DNA from 4 places in the Streptomyces sp. NPDC050704 genome. Region 1 is predicted to be linked to each of the others. Evidence: riboswitches for the same ligand, from Rfam matches in the RefSeq annotation. Region 1 holds a riboswitch; each other region holds the start of a gene.

What was found. A riboswitch is a leader RNA that binds a small molecule or an ion and turns the genes downstream of it on or off. The one in region 1 is predicted to bind cyclic di-AMP.
Region 2: it holds a riboswitch for cyclic di-AMP, as region 1 does, so the genes downstream of both, AB0I18_RS17400 (transglycosylase family protein) here and AB0I18_RS35130 (M23 family metallopeptidase) in region 1, are expected to answer to the same signal.
Region 3: it holds a riboswitch for cyclic di-AMP, as region 1 does, so the genes downstream of both, AB0I18_RS00010 (NlpC/P60 family protein) here and AB0I18_RS35130 (M23 family metallopeptidase) in region 1, are expected to answer to the same signal.
Region 4: it holds a riboswitch for cyclic di-AMP, as region 1 does, so the genes downstream of both, AB0I18_RS31210 (LysM peptidoglycan-binding domain-containing M23 family metallopeptidase) here and AB0I18_RS35130 (M23 family metallopeptidase) in region 1, are expected to answer to the same signal.

What each region holds. Positions count from the first base shown of each region.
Region 1 is NZ_JBFAHW010000078.1:37,110-40,309, forward strand. It holds gene AB0I18_RS35120 (dihydrofolate reductase family protein) at 1-624, shown strand, start outside; tRNA gene AB0I18_RS35125 (tRNA-Met) at 717-790, shown strand; cyclic di-AMP (ydaO/yuaA leader) riboswitch at 1,148-1,303, shown strand; gene AB0I18_RS35130 (M23 family metallopeptidase) at 1,315-2,367, shown strand; gene AB0I18_RS35135 (aldo/keto reductase) at 2,431-3,200, shown strand, end outside.
Region 2 is NZ_JBFAHW010000025.1:92,758-95,957, forward strand. It holds gene eno (phosphopyruvate hydratase) at 1-494, opposite strand, end outside; gene AB0I18_RS17400 (transglycosylase family protein) at 817-1,533, opposite strand; cyclic di-AMP (ydaO/yuaA leader) riboswitch at 1,538-1,705, opposite strand; gene AB0I18_RS17405 (transglycosylase family protein) at 1,922-2,929, opposite strand.
Region 3 is NZ_JBFAHW010000001.1:837-4,036, forward strand. It holds gene AB0I18_RS00010 (NlpC/P60 family protein) at 25-1,197, opposite strand; cyclic di-AMP (ydaO/yuaA leader) riboswitch at 1,204-1,375, opposite strand; gene AB0I18_RS00015 (ScyD/ScyE family protein) at 1,637-2,746, shown strand; gene pcrA (DNA helicase PcrA) at 2,851-3,200, shown strand, end outside.
Region 4 is NZ_JBFAHW010000062.1:28,206-31,405, forward strand. It holds gene AB0I18_RS31205 (DUF6250 domain-containing protein) at 1-70, opposite strand, end outside; gene AB0I18_RS31210 (LysM peptidoglycan-binding domain-containing M23 family metallopeptidase) at 324-1,268, opposite strand; cyclic di-AMP (ydaO/yuaA leader) riboswitch at 1,272-1,437, opposite strand; gene AB0I18_RS31215 (alpha-galactosidase) at 1,733-3,200, opposite strand, start outside.

The sequences.
Region 1 (3,200 bases):
CTGCAGCTCGCCCTCGCACCGCTCGTCGTGGGGCAGCCGGACGCGCCACGGCTGTTCGGGCCCGGCGGATACCCGGGCGGCCCCCGCAACCGGATGCGGCTGGTCGAGACCCGGCCCGTCGGAGACGTGGTCCTCATGCGGTACGTGCCCACCGCCCCCGGTGCCGGTCCGCTCGCCACCGCCGCCGACCGGCACTGGCTGGGGCTCGCCTGCGAACTCGCCGCCGACTGCCCGCCCTCGCGGACCGCGTTCAGCGTCGGCGCGGTCGTCGTCGCGGCCGACGGTACGGAGCTGGCCCGCGGCCACTCCCGCGAGTCCGACCCGGTGTCGCACGCCGAGGAGGCAGCGCTCGCCAAGCTCGGCCCCGCCGACCCGCGCCTCGCCACCGCCACGGTCTACAGCAGCCTGGAGCCGTGCGCCCGCCGTGCTTCCCGGCCCGCACCCTGCGCCCGGCTGATCCTCGACGCGGGCGTGCGCCGGGTCGTCACGGCCTGGCGCGAGCCGGACACGTTCGTGGCGGCCGCGGACGGCAGCGGGCTGCTGGCGGCGGAGGGCGCCACCGTCCTCGTACTCCCGGAGTACGAGGAGCGGGCGACCGCGCCCAACCGCCACCTCCTCGGCTGACCCCTGCCCCAGCCGAAACCCCCGGTGAAGGGCGGGCGACGTAAACCGTGGTGCTGGGGGTCCCGCAGATGGCGTATAGTTGAGTTCAACGACGCGGGGTGGAGCAGCTCGGTAGCTCGCTGGGCTCATAACCCAGAGGTCGCAGGTTCAAATCCTGTCCCCGCTACTGAAGGCCTGAGGCCGGAATCCATTGGATTCCGGCCTCAAGTCATTTTCGTCGGCCGACATGGAGCTGCGCGCCGACCGCCATGGCGCTGATCGCCGTACGACGGCCGTGAGCTTCCATGGCCGCTATATCACCCGTGGTAGTCGAATGACGCCCCTGCGCATAACAACTGACACACCATCACCATAGGGATCACCCTCGATTGCGGGTCAACTCGCCCGGTTTGAACCGCTCATGACCTGTAAGTCCAGGCCAAGAGCCTTAACGATCACTCGGAACAGCTTGGAATCCGGTACCCGCGTCTATTAACGTTCGATAACGCAGCGCGGTCGTCCCAGCCGTCACAAGAGTCGGCTCCGTGTGCACGTGCCGAATCCCGCAAGGGAACCGGGGAACCACTAATTGGGGTGAATCGGGCGTTATTCGCGGTGAGGATACCGCGGTTGACGCGCGTAGGAGACCTTCCTGCTCCGAACCCGTCAGCTAACCCGGTAGGCGAGAAGGAAGGAAAGGAGTGCGCCCACGTGGCGTCCAACCGCCCCGCTCCCCAACCCTCGTTCGCACCAAGCGAGTTGTCGGGTGAAACACCTGGCGAGACCTCGGGTGAGAAGAAGCTCGACGTCTTCGCCTACGGCATCCGCAAGGACGAGGACACCTGGGAGGAGTGGAATCCCACCGCGGATTCCCTCCGTCCCGTACGCGGTAAGCACCGCGTCTCCAAGCAGCGCGGCGGAGGACTCGCACGCAGCTCGACCGTTCTGGGCGTCGGTGTCATAGCCGCCGTCGGCGCGGGCGGCATGGCCACCGCGCAGACCGGCAAGCCGCCGGTGTCGATCTCGATGCCCGACCTGCCGAACGTGGGCTCGCTGATCTCGGACGACGACTCCGCCGAGGAGGCCGGCACGCCGCTCACCGCAGCGGGCCTGACCACCACCGCCGACGCCGAACAGGGCACCGCGGACGCCGGCGAGGCCCTGCGCTCCCGGATCATGCTCCAGGCCGAGCAGCAGCAGGACCAGGTGGACCGCGAGGCCCAGCAGGCCGCCGAGGCCGCCGCCGCCGATCAGGCCGCCAAGGAGCGGGACGCCGCCCGGGCCAAGATCGCCGCCGCCAAGAAGAAGGCGGACCAGGAGGCCAAGGAGAAGGCCGAGGCCGCGCGCCTCGCCGAGCTCGCCAAGCAGTTCACGCTGCCGACCTCCTCGTACACCATCACCTCGACCTTCGGTCAGTCCGGCTCGCTGTGGTCCTCCGGCCAGCACACGGGCCTGGACTTCGCCGCTCCCACGGGGACGCCGCTCAAGGCCGTCCACACCGGCACGATCACCGAGGCCGGCTGGAACGGGTCGTACGGCTACCGCACGGTCCTCACGCTCGACGACGGTACGGAGATCTGGTACGCCCACCAGTCGTCGATCAGCGTCAGCGTCGGGCAGAAGGTCAACACGGGCGACGTCATCGGCCGCGTGGGCGCGACCGGCAACGTCACCGGGGCGCACCTCCACATGGAGGTCCACACGAGCGGCGGCGACGGCATCGACCCGATGGCGTGGATGCGGAGCAAGGGGCTCAACCCGTAAGGCCCGGCTCTCCGGCTCTGTGCGTACGGAATACGGCCGTCCGGTACGGTCGTTGACCTACGTATGACTTCTCTTCGCCAGCTGGGTTCGTCCGACCTCGAGGTCTTCCCGCTCGCCCTCGGCGGCAACGTCTTCGGCTGGACCGCCGACGAGGCGCAGTCCTTCGCCGTGCTCGACGCGTACGCGGCCGCGGGCGGGAACTTCGTGGACACCGCCGACGTGTACTCGGCCTGGGCGCCCGGCAACGAGGGCGGCGAGTCGGAGACCGTCATCGGCAACTGGCTCGCCGCGCGCGGCAATCGGGCCGACATGCTGATCGCGACCAAGGTCGGCGGCCATCCCCAGTACAAGGGGCTGTCCGCCGGGACCGTCAAGGGCGGGGTCGAGGCGTCGCTGCGGCGGCTGCGGACCGACTACGTCGACCTCTACTACACGCACTTCGACGACCCCTCGGTGCCGGTCGAGGAGATCCTCACGGCTCTGGACGAGCTGGTGCGCGCCGGCAAGGTGCGGGCGATCGCCGCCTCCAACATCTCCCCCGAGCGGCTCCAGGAGTCCCTCGACCTCTCCGACCGCGAGGGCCTCGCGCGGTATGTCGCGCTGCAGCCCCACTACAGCCTCGTCTCGCGCGACACCTACGAGGGCCCGCTCCAGGACATCGCCTCCCGGGGCGGGCTGGCCGTCGTGCCGTACTCCGCGCTCGCCAAGGGCTTCCTCACCGGCAAGTACCGGCCGGGGGTCCAGATCGACAGCCCCCGGGCCGGCGCGGCGGGCGCGTATCTGGAGTCGGAGCGGGGGCGGCGCGTCCTGGCGGCGCTGGACGAGGTCGGGCA
Region 2 (3,200 bases), on a different contig from region 1:
TGGATGTCGACGTTGGAGTCGGCGTGCGACCCACCGTTGAGGATGTTCATCATCGGGACCGGCAGCAGGTGCGCGTTCGGGCCGCCCAGGTAGCGGAACAGCGGCAGGTCGCTGGCCTCGGAGGCGGCGTGCGCGACGGCGAGGGAGACGCCGAGGATGGCGTTGGCGCCCAGCGAGCCCTTGTTGTCCGTGGCGTCCAGGTCGATCATCGCCTGGTCGATCAGCCGCTGCTCGGTGGCGTCGTAGCCGACGAGCTCCGGGCCGATCTGCTCGATGACGGCGAGGACGGCCTTCTCGACACCCTTGCCGAGGTAGCGGTTGGCGTCTCCGTCACGGAGCTCAACAGCCTCGAAGGCACCGGTGGAGGCGCCGGACGGAACGGCGGCACGACCCGTGCTGCCGTCGTCGAGGCCGACCTCGACCTCGACCGTGGGGTTGCCTCGGGAGTCCAGGATTTCCCGGGCTACGACGACGTCGATGGACGGCACGAGCATCTCCTTATGGGATGTGACGCGGGATACGCCGGGCCGCGGGGGCCCGGTTGTTTACAGAGCGGTGATGACTCCGCGACATGAGCCTAACCGCCCCGGGGGGATTGGCCGGCCTCCCGGCCACCCCGTGGACGGAACTGAGGGTAAACATTGTTCCTTCTGGGAACAAAAAGCCCCGCTCCGGTGCGTACGGGGGAACACGCACCGGAGCGGGGAGCCCGTTGGGGGACGGGGGGTGGCCCTCACGTGGCCTCCACTATGGAGACCACGGATGGGGATGGGCCGTGGTTCAGCTGTGAGCCTGTTGTCAGTTCTGCCGGCTCTGTCAGCTGAGGTGCAGCTGCTGGCCCGGGAAGATGAAGTCGGCGTCGTCGACGATGTCGTCGTTCAGCTTGAACAGCTTCTGCCAGCCGCCCTTGACGTTCTCCTTGGCGGCGATCTCGCTGAGGGTGTCGCCCTTGACGACCTTGTACTCGCCGTCGCCCTTCTTGACCTTCTTGCCGGTCGGGGTCTTGACGGTCTTCTGCTTCGCGGCCGGACGCTCCTGGGAGCGCGAGGAACGCTCCTCCGAGGACTGCGTGTTCTGCTGCGGCTGCGACTGCGTGGAGCTCTGACCGGAGCCCGAGTTCGAGGAACCGGAGCCGGAGGAGGCCGCGCCACCGTTGTACGAGGCGCCGGACAGGCCCACGCCACAGCTCGGCCAGGCACCCTTGCCCTGGCCCGCGAGGACCTTCTCGGCGATGGCTATCTGCTGGGACTTGGAGGCCTGGTTGGCCGTGGAGGCGTACTGCGTGCCGCCGTACGCGGCCCAGGTGGAGGCTGAGAACTGCAGGCCGCCGTAGTAGCCGTTGCCGGTATTGATGGACCAGTTGCCGCCGGACTCGCACTGGGCGACGGTGTCCCACTCGGAGGCGGTGGCGGCGGAGGCTCCCGTGGCGCCCATCAGCGGGACGGCCACAGCGGCGGTGGTGACACCGGCGAGCGTGGCGATACGGGTGGCCTTGGACGGGCGGCGGTGCTTGCCCTTGCCGGAAAGCAGCATGAAGTGATCCCCTCACCGACGCCTGCGAGGTGAGCTGTCGGGTTCGGGCCGAGTGAGTTGCCCGGCCGCGTGACGTTGTCACGCGGCTTAACCCCAAGCCGTACCTGGCCTCAACGACCGGGTCCGGCACTTACCTTGGGTCCCCCGCTCCTGCCTACGGCGCTTTACGCGACGACTGTTCCCGTACGGCCGTTGGCAGGATTCGGCGTGCGACCGTCGGGGCTCACCAGTGGCGAGCGGTCACGACCGTAGACACGCGATCCGCCGAATTTCAAAGACGATCAGGGTCCTTGAGATCCATCTCTCATTTTCACCAAACGGGACATTCGCCGCGAACTACCGCTGCTTTTCGCCCGATTCGGCGGCTTGGTCGCCGATGACCCGTCCGTCACTCGCTGTCGAGTTCGAGGCTCTGACCGGGAACGATGAGATCCGGATCGGCGCCGACGGACGCCTTGTTCGCGGCGTAGAGCTCGCGCCATCCGCCGTTGACCCCAAGGGAGTCGGCGATCTCCCAGAGACTGTCTCCGGCACGGACGATGTACGAGCCGTCGGCGGCTTCACGCGAGGCGCTGTCATCGCGCGAGGCATGCCGGCCGGACGAGTCGTCCGTACGGGATCCGGTGGCGTTCTCGTCGGCGCTGCCGCCGCGGTGACGGCCGGAGGTCGCGCCGTCGTCCGCGCCGCTGTCGGCCCCCGTGTCCGTGCCGGTCGAAGCGTCGCCGTTCTGGGCCGACTTGTCCGAGTCGTCACTCTTCGCCGTGCCTGTCGCGTCGGTCGTGCCCGTCGCGTCGCCTGTGGAAGAGCTGTCCGAAGACTGTGAGTCGCCACTGGTGTCGCTGTCGGGTGCACTCGTGGCGTCGCCACCGGTGGACGAGTCGGACTTGTCCGGCTCACCCGATCCAGCCGAGTCGCCTGACTTCGTGTCATTTCCGCCGGTTTCACCCGATGTCGTGCCCGAGTCGGTCGACGGGGAGGCGGAGTCGTCCAGGACACCCGTGTCGACATCGGCCGACTCGGAGTCCTGCGACAGGCCCGCGACGAGACTGCAGGTCGCCCAGGCGCTCGTACCCTTGCCCGCGAGGACCTTCTCGGCGACGGCTATCTGCTGCGAACGGCTGGCCTGGTCGGCACTCGGCGCGTAGTCCAGGCCGCCGAACTGCTCCCAGGTCTCCTGGGTCATCTGGAGTCCGCCGTAGTACCCGTTGCCGGAGTTGGCGCTCCACGAGCCGCCGCTCTCGCAGTCCGCGACCGCGTCCCAGGTCGTACCGCTGGCGGCGCTCGCGCCGGTCGCGCCGAGCAGGGGGATGGCGATGGCCGATCCGGTCACACCCGCCGCGACGAGAAGAGCCGGAGCCTGACGGGGGCGACGGTGACGACCGTTCCCGGAGAGCATGCGGTTGCCTTTCGCGTGACAGCAAGGGATTCGACACAGCGGGGAACCGGGCGCAGCAGGGGACTGCGCACAACGGAGAACCGCGCTTGTGACTCCTGCGGCTGATGGGACCGGCCGCATTGGTGGGGAAGGTATAGGCATTCGAACTCTTGTCACAAGTCGATGCAGGGGAGATCACGTGAAAGTCACAAAGTTGAGGGACCGTCAGTTCTGACCTGCGGTGACGCGCACTGACCGGCCGTAGCGAAACGCCCCCGCAACGTGCGCGGCC
Region 3 (3,200 bases), on a different contig from region 1:
AGTCCTGAAGGTCCTGGAGGTGCCTTACGCCGGCCGCACCACGCTGTGGATCGGCATGTAGTAGATCGACTCCTCGCGGACGTACGCCCCCGGCTTGGGCGCGTGGATCATCATGCCGTCGCCGATGTAGATGCCGACGTGGCTGATGTCGTCGTAGAAGAAGACGAGGTCGCCGGGCTGCGCGCTGTTCACCGAGACCGTCGTGCCGACGTTGACCTGGTCCCAGGTGGTGCGCGGGAGCGTGACGCCCGCGGCCTTCCAGGCGGCCTGGGTGAGGCCCGAGCAGTCGTAGGAGCCGGGGCCGCTCGCGCCCCACACGTACGGCTTGCCGATCTGATCGCGGGCGAAGGCGAGCGCCTTGTCGGCCTTGGCGGTGGTGGAGGAGTCGGTCCCCGAGGCGCTCCCCGCACCGGTCGAGGTCCCCGTGCCGCCCGTGGACGTTCCCGTGCCCTGCTGGGCCTGCGCGGCCTCCTCCTGGCGCCGCTGCTCCTCGGCGGCGGCCTGCTGCCGCGCCAGCTCGTCGGCCTTGCGCCGTGCCTCTTCCTGCTTCTCCCGCTCGATCGCCGCGAGCCGCGCCTTCTCGTCGGCGGTCAGCTTCGAGAGGAGTCCGCGCGCCTCGGCGAGCTTCCGCTGCACGTCCGCCTTGGACGTCTTCAGCGTGCTCTGCGTCGTGGTGAGCGTCTCCAGGCTCTCGGACGCCTCCTGCCGCTTCTCCGTCGTAGCGGCCTGCTGCGTCGCGTAGTCGTCGACGGCCTGCTTCTGGCGGCTGGTCAGCCGGCTCATCAGCTGGGTCTGGTCGAAGTAGTCCTGCGGGTTGTCCGCGAGGAGGAGGGAAGCGGTGTCCGGAGTGGAGGCGCCCGTGCGGTACTGCGCGGCGGCGAACGTACCGAGTTCCTCGCGCGCCTCGTTGAGCTTCTCCGTGCGCTGGGCGACGTCGTCCAGCAGGGTGTCCACCTGCTTGCGCTGCTTGGTGGTCTTCTCCTTGGCCCCGTTGTACTTCTCGGTGGCCGTCCCCGCCTGCTGGTAGAGGTCGTCGACCTTCTTCTGGACTTCCTCCAGGCTCGGCTTGGGCTCCGCGGCGGGTGAGGCGTTCGCCGTCTGGGAGAGGAGGGCAACCGAGGTGAGGGCCGCGGTGGCGAGGGCCGGGGTCCTCATGCCCATGGGACTGGGCGGCCGCGTCTTGCGGTGTGGCGCCACGAGGGCGACTCCTTCCGTCATCCGCCTACCGGGTTAGCTGTCGGGTTCGGGCGAGTGCTTCGGAAGGTTTGCCCTACGGTCCTCGTCCCGGAAGGGAGTCGGACCGATTCACCCCAAGTTCGGTGGGTCCCCGGTTCCGTCGGCCACGAGGGCGTGCCGGATTCGGCGGAGGCCGCTCGGCCCGGCGATGTTCGCCGGTGGAGGTCGGGCGGCCCACTCGGCAAGTTAGCCAATTCGTGTGGCTCTTGTGAAGTTTGATGTGCGATATGCCCGATACATTTTCGTGACCTCAGCCTCAAGCATCGCTCTTCGAGGTCAATACGGAAGGATCTGCGATGAGTTGTACGGAGTTACGGAGTCCGCCTGGTTCCGGCCATTAAGGTCGGCTCGGCCCGGCCCGGGACAGCCCGGCGCCGACCGCCCGACTCAGGGGGTACGTATGGCACGCAGGGCGTACAAGGTGCGTACAGGACAACTTCTCGTCGCCTCGGCCACCGGGGTCGCTCTCGCCGTCACGGCGGGCGTCGCCCCCGCGAGTTCGGCGAGCGGTTCCGGCGGGAAGCCCGTCGTACGGGTGATCGCGACCGGCCTCGACAACCCGCGTCAACTCTCCTACGGCAACGGCCGGGTGTACGTCGCCGAAGCCGGCCGGGGCGGCAGGACGTGCACCGGCGGCGGCAGCCCGGAAGAGGTCCAGTGCATCGGGACCACCGCGGGAGTCACCAAGGTCTTCTGGAACGGCGGCAGTTGGCAGCAGCGCAGGCTGGTCGGCGGGCTGCCCTCCTCGGCCGCCAAGGACGGCGGCTTCGCGGTCGGGCTCAACGGCGTCTCGGCCCTCGACGGCGGTGTGTGGGGCGTCGAGACCTGGGCCCCGCCCGAGGCCGGCGTCCCCGAGGGCAGGCCCTGGAACACCCTCGGCAAGCTGCTGGGCATCACCCACGGCAAGGCGCGGATCGCCGCCGACATCGCCGCCGTCGAGCTGAAGCACAACCCGCACAAGGCCACGATCGAATCCAACCCGTACGGCGTGCTCGCGCTCCCCGACGGCCGGAAGATCGTCGCCGACGCGGCGGGCAACGACCTGATCGAGGTCTCGCCGCGGGGCAGGACCCGCGCTCTCACGGTCTTCCCCGACCACGACGGGAACGAGTCCGTGCCCACCTCCCTCGCCCTCGGTCCGGACGGCAAGCTCTACGTCGGCGAGCTGAACGGCGAGGCCGCGAAGCCGACCGCCCGTGTCTGGCGCGTCGACCCCCGCACCGGGAAGATCCTCGGCCGGCAGGGCGGCTTCGGTTCGATCACCGGGATCGCCTTCAACGGCAGCGGCGACCTGTACGTCAGCCAGCTCTTCGCCGGACGCGTGACCAAGGTCGCGCACGACGGCGGCAAGCGTACGAGCGTGAAGGTGCCGTTCCCGGCGGGCGTGGCGGTGGACCCGTACGACGGGAAGGTCTTCGTCTCCGCCTGGTCCGTCGCGGACCGTGACGGGACGGTGATGGAGGGCAAGAAGACGCCAGGCGGTCAGCTCTGGAAGATCCTCGGCTTCTGAGGGGCGGTTCCGCCGGGCCCGGATTCTGCGGGCGGGGTGCGAATTCCGTCGAGTTTTCGGGGTGGCGGCGGGGTGTCAGTGGGGGCGCCTAGACTCGGAGGGCGATGAGCAGCCTCTTTGATGACAGCTTCCTGGCGGACCTCAAGCCTTCCAAGGCCCACGAGGAAGAGCCCCCGCCGCCGCCCGAGGACGAGGCGCCGGAGCCGGTTCCGGACGACCTGTTCGGCGGCCGCTTCGACGTGCCGCCGAGCCGGGACGGCCACTACCGCGACGGCGCCCCGCGCCCGTACGTGGACCCGGCCGCGCTCCTGGACGGGCTGAACGAGAACCAGCGCGCGGCCGTGACGCACCACGGCTCGCCCCTGCTCATCGTGGCCGGCGCCGGCTCCGGCAAGACCCGGGTGCTCACCCACCGGATCGCCCATCTGCTGGGCGAACGCAAGGTGCACCCGGG
Region 4 (3,200 bases), on a different contig from region 1:
GGGCGGGGGCGAGTGCCACGAGGGCGGCACCGGCCGCCAGGGCTCCGAATGCTCTGCGTGTGGTCGTCATGAAGCGGCTCCTCCGAAGACCCATAGAAAGCGCTTGCGGAGATCACTCTGTCCCCACTGCCCCGCTCCTGTCGAGACCTCGCGCCGCCACGCCACACGCCCGCAATACGTCGATCGCGGTTCAGCTCGGCCGCCCGCGGCACGCCCGCGTCCCGATCGTTCCCGCGAACGCCGGAGGCCGGACCCCGGGGATCGTGGGGTCCGGCCTTCGGAGACGAGCCGGTTGGTCCGGCCCGCGCGTGGCGAGCGGGGCGTCAGACGGAGACGCCCTTCGAGCGGAGGTACGCCATCGGGTCCACGTCCGAGCCGTAGTCCGGCGTGGTGCGGATCTCGAAGTGCAGGTGCGGTCCCGTGACGTTGCCGGTCGCGCCCGAGAGGCCGACCTGCTGGCCCCCGGTCACGGTCTGCCCGGCCGACACGGAGAGGGAGGACAGGTGGGCGTACTGGGCGTAGAAGCCGTCGTTGAGCTTGATGACGACCTGGTTGCCGTACGCACCGCCCCAGCCGGCCGAGACGACCGTGCCGGCGCCCACGGACTTGAGCGAGGTGCCGGTCGGGACGGAGAAGTCGACACCGGTGTGGTAGCCGCTGGACCACATGCTGCCGGACATCTTGTACGGGGTCCCGACGGACGCACCCGCGACCGGCAGGGCGAACCCGGAGGCACTGGCGGTGTCCGCGGCCTTGGTGGTCGTGGTCGGCTTCTTCGCGGACGGCTGGGGGGCCTTGGCAGAGCCGGAGCCGGAATCGGCACGGGAACCGGAGCTGGTGTCAGCCGCGGCCTTCCCGCCGATCGTCAGCTTCAGGCCCGGGTGGATGAGTCCCGGGTCGCCGCCGATCGTCGTGCGGTTGTCCTCGTACAGCTTCTTCCAGCCGCCGTTGACATCCTGCTCGTCGGCGATCTTCGAGAGGTAGTCACCCGCCCGGACCGCATACGTCTTGGTCGTCGCCTTCTTCTCGGCGGCCTTCTTCTCGGCGGCGATCGGCGCGGCTTCGGCGGCCTTGTCCGAAACAGTGGACCGGCTCAGGACATTCGAGGTATTCGCAACGGAGTCGGCGGCGGACTGCGAAGTCGCGGCGTTCGCACCGGTCGCCCCCAGCAGCGGCAGGGCGAGTGCGGCGCCACCGGTTCCGGCGACGGCGATGGAGCGGGTGAAACGCTGGGACTTGGGACGGCGGTGCTTACCCTTCGCGGGCATGACGAATTTCCTCTCCGGCGCCTGCGGGGTGAGCTGTCGGGTGCGAGCTGGAGATGCCCGGCCGCGCTTTCGCACGGCTTAACCCCTAGCCGTTCCGGAGACCGGAACAGGCGTCTTACCTGTGGGTCCCCCGCTCCTGCCGTTTCGGGTGGGTGAGCGGATTCCGGGCGGCGGCAGGATTGGGCGTCCGTCCGGATTGGTGGCGAACGTAAGCGACCCGTGGAGGCAGGGACAACCTTTGGTGTTTCCTGTGCGCACCGTTCTCTTGATCCATGCCCGAAATGTCAGTCACCCTGCGTAAATGGCAGATCGCGACCATTTCTTAAATCCCTGGAAACACGGGTGAATTACGTGAACATGGCGACAGCGGACCGTCATCAATATGACGCTGCTCACGCGCCGCAACCCCAGGAGCCTTCGTTCCAGAGCGAGTTGGAACGAAGGCTCCAATAAGGACACAACAGTCACATACGGCGCAGGCGGATGACTACCGCATCAAGGTCCCCGCGCAGCCCGGTCCGCAGCCCGTGATGCAACAGCACCGAACCCCGGTGGACTTCACCCGTTTCGAGGCATTCGTACTCCGCCGCCGGGTCGAGGCCCCGCAGTCGCACCGGCGCGACCGGCTCACCGTAGTGCTGGGCCTGGAGCCAGGCGAGGACGACGGCCTCGCCGCCGAGGACGTACTGCACGGCGCTGAGCCCGCCCTCGGGCGCCCGCAGCCGGTGGAGGTCACCGCGCTGCACGACGGGCCGGATCTCCTTGTAGAGCTCCACCCACGTCCGTGCCTCGGCCAGCTCCTCGTCGCTCCACTCGGTCAGGTCGCCGCCCACCCCGAGCACTCCGGCCATCGCACTCACGAAGCGGAAGCGCAGCGAGCTGACGCGCCCGTTGAGCTGGACGTTGGGACTGTCGGTGACCCAGGCGGCCATGACCCGGGCCGGGTGCACCTGGCTGAAACCGTACTGGATGGCGAGCCGGTCGAGCGGGTCGGTGTTGTCGGAGGTCCACACCTGGTCCGTACGCGCCATGACGCCGAGGTCGATCCGGCCGCCACCGCCCGAGCAGGACTCGAAGGCCACTCCAGGATGGGCCGCCCGCAGCCGGTCCAACAGGCCGTACAAGGCGTCCACGTGGTCAACCCAGAGCTTCTGCGGGTACGGCTCGCCCGGCCATCCGGCGTCCGTGAAGCAGCGGTTGAAGTCCCACTTCACGTAGTCGATGGGTGCACTGGAGAGCAGCGTGTCGAGCTGCTTCCACAGGTACTCCTGGACATCTTCGCGAGCGAGGTTCAGGACGAGCTGATTGCGCAGCTCCGTCCTCTTTCGTCCCGGCTGGAACTGCACCCAGTCGGGATGCGCGCGGTACAGCTCGCTGTCCGGGTTGACCATCTCGGGCTCGACCCAGATGCCGAACCGCATCCCCAGGGCGTGTACGTCGTCGGCGAGCGGCTTGAGCCCGGCCGGGAAGCGGTCCGGGTTGGGCGTCCAGTCGCCTAGTCCGGCCCGGTCGCTGGTCCGCGCCCCGAACCAGCCGTCGTCGACGACGAACAGCTCCACTCCCATCGCGGCGGCCCGCCGCGCGAGCGCCCGCTGCTGCTCCTCGGAGATGTCGAACTCGGTGGCCTCCCAGGAGTTGTAGAGCACGGGCCGGTCCTGGTCGGCGTCCGGGATCACGTACGCGCGCTGGTACGCGTGCCAGGCTCGGCTCGCCCCGCCGAAGCCGCCGTCGCTCCACAGTCCCGCGAAGACGGGCGTGACGAAGCTCTCCCCCGGCTCCAGCCGCAGCAGCCCCGAGTCGTCGTATCCGGCCCCGCCGGTGATCTGCACGCGCGCGTCCGGGAGGTGGGCCACGGCGATGCGCCAGGACCCGGACCAGGCGAGGGCGCAGCCGTAGACCTCGCCGTGCTCCTCGGTCGCCGCGCCCTCGACG